DNA from 4 places in the Dialister micraerophilus genome. Region 1 is predicted to be linked to each of the others. Evidence: a T-box and tRNA genes for the amino acid it is inferred to sense, from the RefSeq annotation. Region 1 holds a T-box; the other regions hold tRNA genes.
What was found. A T-box is a leader RNA that pairs with one kind of tRNA and senses whether it is charged. The one in region 1 lies ahead of serS (serine--tRNA ligase), so its partner is inferred to be a tRNA-Ser.

Region 1 (2,207 bases):
TTCATTTTGATAATTTTCCATTATTGCAGCAACAGTTCTTCCTACAGCAAGTCCGGATCCGTTTAATGTATGTACAAACTCCGGCTTGGCTCCTTTACATCTGCGGAAACGAATATTGGCACGTCTGGCTTGGAAATCCAAACAATTTGAGCAAGACGATATTTCTCTATATTTATTTTGTGCCGGCATCCAAACTTCAACGTCATAAGTTTTTGATGCTGAGAATCCTATATCTCCGGTACATAAACATACTACTCTATATGGTAAATTTAATTCTTGTAAAACTTTTTCAGCTTCATTTGTTAAAGACTCCAATTCATCTTTGCTGTCTTCAGGTTTACAATATTTAACCATTTCAACTTTTTGGAATTGATGTTGACGAATTAATCCACGTGTATCTTTTCCGGCAGATCCTGCTTCTTTTCTAAAACACGGTGTAAGTGCAGTAAAATGCACAGGAAGTATACTTTCATCTAAAATTTCACCTGCAAAATAGTTAGTTAAAGGTACTTCTGCTGTAGGTGTCATATACATTGTTTCCCCTTCAACTTTATACATATCTTCCGCAAATTTCGGAAGTTGTCCTGTACCTTGCATTGAAGATTCATTAATAATATACGGAGGAATAACTTCTGTAAATGTACCTTCTACAGTATGAAGATCCAACATGAAATTATAAACTGCTCGTTCTAATTTAGCTATTGCATCTATATAAAAAGTAAATCTTGCTCCTGAAACTTTCCCTGCACGTTCAAAATCCAGCATCTTAAGTGATTCACCCAATTCATAGTGTGCTTTTATAGGAAAATCAAATTTGCGCGGAACACCCCAACGTCTTATTTCAGGATTTTCACTATCATCTTTACCTACCGGTACCGATTCATCTACAATATTAGGAATATGAAGTAATAGGTTATGTAATTCTTTTTCGATTTTATTTAAATCTATATCTATTGCAGAAATTTGATTACCTACTTTACGCATTTCTGCAATAGCTGCAGATGCATCTTCACCTTTCTTCTTAGCTATTGCAATATTTTTACTTTCTATATTTCTTCTACTTTTTAATTTTTCGGTTTCTTGCAATAATTCACGTCTCTTTCGGTCAAGTTCCAAAACTTTATTTAAATCAAAATTATTATTTCGATTTATCAAATTTTCCTTTACAAGGTCAAAATTTTCTCTTATAAATTTCAAATCAAGCATTTTAATCTCCTTTTGCAAACAAAAAAACCTCGCCTCATTGGGACGAAGTTATCGCGGTGCCACCCATATTCGGAAATTTAATAAATTTCCCTCATTGATTTTATAACGAAATCACTCGTTCGATTCTTCACCGACTGCTCCTGAGCGGATCTCTTTTTTACGGATACAAATTCTCACCAAACATTTGCTCTCTTAAAACTTTCAAAAAGATATTCTCATTCATCGCTTTCAAGGTAATTATAGACTATATATCAATTTTTGTAAAGAAATAAGGTAAATGAATAAAATAATTCATTTACCTTTATTTTATAATTTTTCATACATAGGATATTTCTCACACAATTTTTTTACACGTTTTTTACATTCAGATTGTTTTTCTTCATTTTCAGAATTTTTTAAAGATACAGATATAATATCTGCAATTTCAATAAAATCTTTTTCATTTAACCCCCTTGTAGTAAGTGCTGCGGAACCTAATCGTATTCCACTTGTAACAAAAGGACTTAAAGTTTCAAAAGGAATTGTATTTTTATTGCATGTAATTCCAATTTCATCTAAAATATTTTGTGCTTCTTTACCAGTAATACCAAGCGATGTCAAATCTGCCAAGAGAACATGTGTGTCCGTTCCGCCGGAAACTACTCTTATTCCATTTTTTTGTAATGTGTCAGATAAAGCTTTTTCATTTAATTTTACTTTTTTTGCATAAACTTTAAAATCATCTTGCATTGCTTCACCGAATGCTACCGCCTTAGCTGCTATAACATGCATCAACGGTCCGCCTTGCATCCCCGGAAATACAGCTTTATCTATAAGTTTTGCATATTTTCCCTTACACAATATTACTCCACCTCGAGGCCCTCTAAGAGTTTTATGAGTTGTAGTCGTTACAATATCAGCCCATTTCATAGGATTAGGATATTCATCTCCTGCAACCAAACCTGCGAAATGTGCCATATCCACCATAAATAAAGCATTTACAGATTTTGCAATATATGAAA
Region 2 (2,207 bases), on a different contig from region 1:
TATTGATACTTTGCGGAGGCTCAGCAACCGATCTTCCGAAACAAACCGCCGAATACGTGAAATATTTCAATGTTATAGACAGCTTCGATACACATGCGCACATACCGCAGCATTTCAATCATGTAAACGAAGTTGCAAAAGAAAACGGACATACCGCAATCATTTCGGTAGGCTGGGATCCCGGACTTTTCTCACTGTCAAGACTTTATGGAAGATGTATACTTCCGGAAGGTAAGGACTATACATTTTGGGGAAAAGGAGTAAGCCAGGGACACTCCGATGCAATCAGAAGAATTAAAGGCGTAAAAGACGCAAAGCAATATACAATACCGGTAAAAGAGGCATTGGAAATTGCAAGAAGCGGAAGTCAGGAAGAACTTACAACAAGACAGAAACACACAAGAGAATGCTTTGTAGTTGCAGAAGAAGGCGCAGATCTTGCAAGAATAGAAAAAGAAATAAAAACGATGCCGAATTATTTTGATGAATATGATACAACCGTACATTTCATCAGCGAAGAAGAATTTATAAAAAATCACAGTGAATTGCCGCACGGAGGATTTGTAATACGTACCGGACAAACAGGCGAAAGCGGAGAACACAAACAAGTTGTGGAATACAATGTAAAATTGGATTCAAATCCGGAATTTACCGCACAAGTTCTTGCGGCATATGCACGAGCATGCGTGAGAATGTATAAAGACAATGAATACGGATGTAAAACGGTATTCGACATACCGCCGGCATACCTCTCACAACTCGGCGGAGCGGAATTAAGAAAAACAATATTATAAAACAAAAAAACTTGCACAAAACGTGCAAGTTTTTTTATGAGAAAATATAATAAAAAAAGCCCGAAGGCTTTATCGGTAATGGCGGAGCGGGGGGGATTCGAACCCCCGCACGGGATAAACCGTCTAACGATTTAGCAAACCGTCCTCTTCAGCCACTTGAGTACCGCTCCATATAACTGACTTGTTTAGGATACACTATTTTTAAGGTAATTGTCAAGTTTTTTATAAAAAAACGTTAAAATAAAAATGTAGTTTAGACGATATAATCATGGTATAATCTATAAGGATTATAAAGGGGGATATAAAATGAAAAAAGCTGAACTCATACTTGCTATATGCGTACTTGCTACATGCACTACATTTAGCGTACATGCTTCAGTAGACCCTTTGAAATATGAAGAAGTACCTATAATACTTGACAAGAAAGATAACATTTATGAAGAAAACGGTAAAATTTTTATTGCCGATAAAGAAACACTGGCAGTAACGGATGTACAAAAAAATGCACTTGAAGTTGTAATTTGTATCGTAGAAATGAAATCCGGAAATATAGTAAAAGAAAGTCCCGTAAAATTTTTATTGCCCACCAAAGGAACCGAATCCGTTCAAATAAAAAATAAATGGGTATCCGTAGATGAAAAACAAGGGAAAAAATTCAAAAAGGCAATACCGATAATTCGTAAAGAACTCGGGTCTTCGGAAAGAAGAGAAATATTTCTTAAACAAATCGAATATATAATCAAACATAAAAAACATAACAAAAAAAATAAAGCAAAACGTAAACAAAACAAAAAATATGAAAATAAAATAGACATCACAGGTGTGAAAACACACGGACAAGTACTTACCGACAAAGAACTCGAATCCATGAAAGAAAAAGAAGCGAAGAAAAATGCCAAATCGGATGATGTTGTAGTAACAATCACCGAAACCCCCACAGTTGAAATAGTAAGTCATGATGATGTACAAGTAGAAATAACATCACATCCATAATTAAACAGAGGTGCAGAACAAAATGCCTAATAAATACTATGAACTTAATGTTGCAGGTTGTAAAAGAAAATTACCTATAATGCCTATATCGGAAGATATCGCCATAGCAGGATTTATAATATTGGGAGATACGGAAATTGTAGAAAAATCGGCAAGTGAACTTGCGAAAAGAATTCCGAAAGAAACCGAAATTTTGATGACTGCGGAAACAAAAGGAATACCGCTTGTTGCGGAAATGGCAAGAGTACTCGGAATGAAGAGATACATTGTCGCAAGAAAAAGTATAAAATTATACATGAGAAATCCTCTCGTGGTAGAAGATCAATCCATTACAACAAAAGGAAAGCAAATACTGTGCCTTATGGATACCGACGCCGAACTTTTGAAAGGTAAAAACGTATTACTTGTAGATGATGTCAT
Region 3 (2,207 bases), on a different contig from region 1:
TAGGAATACTTGCCACCGTGGTAGGTAAGTTGAGAAAATTTGACAGCTCACGAATAGAAGCCATAAAGAACGGAACAATGTTTTCAAATACAGGGAATATAGGTGCCGCACTTATAACATTGGTATTTTCAAATGCACCGTTTATTGTGAACGGTAAAGCGATATACCTACCCGAAGCATTTGCAGCATCCACGATGATACTCATACAAATGAATATGTTTCTGAACACATTGGGATTATATCAAGCCGGAAAAGGGAGACTTACACCTCAAGATGCGATAAAAGTTATATTTCATATACCGGTAATATACACACTTGCTGCGGTATTTGCCGTTAAATGGCTTGATATAGACATGACACGTACATTCATGTGGCCGGTATTTCAATACAGTGCGGCGGCTCTCGTAGCGGTGGTTATGACCGCATTGGGAGTGCAAATACATAGAAGCGTAATATCATTTAAACATTTTGACTCGTGGATTGCGTGCTTTTTAAGACTTATCATGGGACCGGTAACCGGATTTATTTTGATAAAATTTGCAAATATGTTCGGTATAAATTTTTCGCCGATTACCTGCCAAGCCATATTGATAATGTCATGCGCCCCAGCACCCGTAAACTCTGTACTTTATGCAATAGAATTTAAAAATTGTGTAAATTTCGCCACAGAAATAGTTACAATGAGTACATTTCTGTCGGTTATAACAATGCCGGCAGTTATATATGCGGCACGAATACTCTTTCCTATAAGTTAAAAACATTTATATAGGCAATATTGTAAAAAGTGTTTGACATATAAAGCCATATCTATTACAATATTACTGTTATGGAAAGGTGTCCGAGTGGTTTAAGGAGGCGGTCTTGAAAACCGTTAACCGTTAACACGGTTCGGGGGTTCGAATCCCTCCCTTTCCGCCATTATAAAACACTACGAACAACGTGGTGTTTTTTTTTATAGGAAGGAGGAATTGCATGAAGACATTAGTTGAAGACGGTTGGTCTTCACACGTAAGAAACATTGTAGGACTTTCTTTGGGCGCTGTAATATATTCCGCCGGTCTCGGTCTTTTTTTGGTTCCGAACAATGTAATTGACGGCGGTGTTACCGGTATTTCACTGTTGTTGCAAGCTGTTACAGGCATACACTTCAGTATACTGGTTGTATTGCTTAATATTCCTTTTTTCTACTTGGGATATAAAAGATTGGGTGCAAGGACCGCTTTGTACTCCGGTTATTCCATACTTGTATTTTCGATTGCCAGCCATATGCTTGAAAAATTGCCACCTGCAACTACCGATCCGTTTTTATCCACAATATTCGGAGGAATTATAATGGGTATAGGTATCGGACTTGTAATAAAATTCGGTGGTTCGACCGACGGCATAGAAATAGTTGCGATACTTTTGGATCGCAAAACATCATTTTCTGTCGGTGAAATAGTAATGTTTTTCAACTTTTTCATATTGGGTACATCAGGATTCGTTTTCACTTGGAACAGTGCAATGTACTCGCTTATTGCATACTTCATATGCTCAAGATTGATGGACAATGTCGCAACGGGACTCGATTCTTCCAAGGGCGTATTTATCATTACAAAAAATTACGATGCGGTATCCGATGCCATAGTGCACAGCATGGGTAGAGCGGTTACAAGACTTCATGGACAAGGCGGATTTTTGAAAGACAGCAAAGACGTGCTTTATTGCGTGGTATCAAGACTTGAAGTTATGAAATTGAAAATGGTTGTACGTGAAATAGACGAAGCCGCATTCTTGTCGGTATTTGACGTACAGGAAGTGCATGGCGGACTTATAAAAAAGACCAAAAGTCCGATTTAAAATAAAATAAATTAAAATTTAATATCGGTATAAAATGGAGAAATTTTTTCTCCGATATGTTATAGTTATGTATGAATATTAATCAAATCGGCATAAAGATATAAAATGCAAAATGCGCAAGTTTGAGATTTCGGGCTGTATATGATAAAATATACATTGCGATTTGTCTTATGTTGGTAAGATAAAAAGGTATCAATTTGTCGGAATACCGACTTAAGGAGGATTAATTTTTATGAAGGTAAAAGTAGAAGCACTGGATCAGCACAAAGTGAGTCTTCATATCGAAGTTGAGGCTGAAGCAGTAGTAAAGGGTTTTAAACAGGCTGTGTCACGTATTTCCAATCGTGTCAACATACCGGGATTCCGTA
Region 4 (2,207 bases), on a different contig from region 1:
GATATCTGGTGGTTAAAAAAGACAAGGAAAGAAGACTTAAAAAAAGAAAAAGAATTATTAAATCCTAAAAAATGGGAACTTGGGTGGGTAGATGAAAATGGAAATAATAAAGAAAAAAGATAGACGTACATATCTAAATCTGCAATACAAAAGATTTAGAGGAGTAGGAAAGTACGATATACCCATAATCAAAAAAGAAAACATTGAACTGCCCGAAACATGGATAGGATTCAACGAAGTAAACACATACAAAGGAAAATGCACTCAAACGGAAGTGCATTTTTTCTTGGATGATTACCAATTCGAAAGAATATGGCAAAGACCGACAGTATACGCAAGAAAACTTTCAAAATTCAAAGTAATAGCAAGCCCCGATTTCAGTCTATACACCGATTACCCGACAGCAATGCAAATATGGAACACCTATCGTAAACAATGGATAGGAGCATACCTTCAACACTATGGAATACACATAATACCTACCATTTCATGGAGCGACAAGCAAAGCTTTGAATACTGCTTCGACGGAATACAAAAAAGAAGTGCAGTTATTATCTCCGACATAGGAACAACAAATAATAAAGAAGCGGAAAAAATATTTCTACAAGGAATAAAAGAACTTGAAAAGAAAATACAACCGACAAAAATACTAATCTATGGAAATAAAATGAACATAAAAACTCATATACCGACACAATACATAAAAAGCAGAAAAGAAAGGAGAAACTATGAATGAAAAAGAACTATTTAAAAGGTTTTTTGTATGCGTTATTTTGTTTGTTTTGTGTGCTACTGCCGTGTACTTCATCATTGGCACAAGAACAAACATACACCATCACGGAAACGGAACTGACACAATTAGAAACGAACTTAAAACTATTAGAGACGCACAACAAGAAGAAAAACGAACTATTGAGAGAACAGAACGAGCAATTACAAATAGCATTGATTCAGTTAGAAACAGCGAACGAACAAATAAAGATATTACAAGCATCGAACGAAAAGACGGAGAAATCATTAGTGAAAGTCAATCAACACTTAAACGAGTACGAGAAAGAAATTCAAGCAAAGATTAAATCAGAAAAGCGACAAAAGCATATATGGCAACTCGCAACAGCAGTATTTGCAATAGCTTTAATAGCAAAATAATAAAAAAGGGGGCAAAACGAAAAAAGGGGGGCAAAAAAGGGGCAAACTTAGATAACTTTACCCACCTTGATGTTACAAATAATATAATAAAAAAGCTCGCAACAATGCGAGCTTATAACGTTTATCTACTTGTTTGAACTTTATGTTACTTTGTAAAAAGTGAATGGCGGAGCGGGTGGGATTCGAACCCACGGTACCCTAAGGTACAACTGATTTCGAGTCAGCCCCGTTATGACCACTTCGATACCGCTCCATATTTAACGTCTTTTGTTTTTAAAAAAATCACATACCAATTGTTTACAAGTGTTTTCTTCAATTCCTGATATGACAGATAAAGTATGATTCATATATGAATCTTTACCTATTTTATATTTTGAGATAATTCCGCCATATAAATTATTAAAAGCACCGAAAACTAATCGATCAATGCGTGAGTGCATAATAGCACCGGCACACATAGGACATGGCTCTATGGTAACATAAAGAGTGCAACCCGTCAAACGAGAGGTGTTTAGTAATTTAGAAGCTTTTTTTATGGCAAGTATCTCTGCATGATCAAAAATATTTTTGTTTTTTTCGCATTCATTATAACTGTTTGCAATAATAATATCTTTATAAGTTATTATTGCGCCTATAGGCATTTCATTATTCATATAGGCCTTTTTAGCTTCTTGGATAGCAAGTGTCATATAATCTTTATCATTCATAATTAGCCTCTATTTATATTTAGATTTTTATAATCAAATAAATGATAGCATAATGTTTTAGTTGCAACAATAAGTGAAAAAATAATATCCTTAAAAGAACTTGTACTGGATTATTTTAAAATAACGATGTACAATAAAAGAAAATAGAATAAATATTATGGAGAGGTATATTTATGGAAAAAGAAAATCGCAAAAATTTAAAAGGTGAAAAATTTGAAAAATTCTTAAAAGAAAAAGAGATTAAATTTTTCTCTGTTGAAGAAGGAACGGACGCTAATAATACAAAAATATTTCGTTCTTTCATAGAAACTGAAGGACAAAGATTGCCGACAGTTATTATTACAGATAATA

Region 2: it has a tRNA-Ser gene. The T-box ahead of serS (serine--tRNA ligase) is inferred to sense a tRNA for this amino acid. The anticodon was not compared.
Region 3: it has a tRNA-Ser gene. The T-box ahead of serS (serine--tRNA ligase) is inferred to sense a tRNA for this amino acid. The anticodon was not compared.
Region 4: it has a tRNA-Ser gene. The T-box ahead of serS (serine--tRNA ligase) is inferred to sense a tRNA for this amino acid. The anticodon was not compared.

Annotation. Positions count from the first base shown of each region.
Region 1 covers NZ_CAMUNF010000001.1:51,221-53,427, forward strand. The annotation lists gene serS (serine--tRNA ligase) at 1-1,206, opposite strand, end outside; T-box leader at 1,242-1,438, opposite strand; gene P6922_RS00250 (serine hydroxymethyltransferase) at 1,513-2,207, opposite strand, start outside.
Region 2 covers NZ_CAMUNF010000009.1:16,284-18,490, reverse strand. The annotation lists gene P6922_RS05055 (diaminopimelate dehydrogenase) at 1-794, shown strand, start outside; tRNA gene P6922_RS05050 (tRNA-Ser) at 874-964, opposite strand; gene P6922_RS05045 (hypothetical protein) at 1,101-1,787, shown strand; gene P6922_RS05040 (phosphoribosyltransferase family protein) at 1,810-2,207, shown strand, end outside.
Region 3 covers NZ_CAMUNF010000010.1:24,663-26,869, reverse strand. The annotation lists gene P6922_RS05320 (AEC family transporter) at 1-755, shown strand, start outside; tRNA gene P6922_RS05315 (tRNA-Ser) at 829-918, shown strand; gene P6922_RS05310 (YitT family protein) at 973-1,839, shown strand; gene tig (trigger factor) at 2,072-2,207, shown strand, end outside.
Region 4 covers NZ_CAMUNF010000003.1:114,099-116,305, reverse strand. The annotation lists gene P6922_RS03085 (hypothetical protein) at 1-123, shown strand, start outside; gene P6922_RS03080 (DUF4417 domain-containing protein) at 92-736, shown strand; gene P6922_RS03075 (hypothetical protein) at 733-1,149, shown strand; tRNA gene P6922_RS03070 (tRNA-Ser) at 1,314-1,402, opposite strand; gene P6922_RS03065 (nucleoside deaminase) at 1,407-1,856, opposite strand; gene P6922_RS03060 (YbjN domain-containing protein) at 2,030-2,207, shown strand, end outside.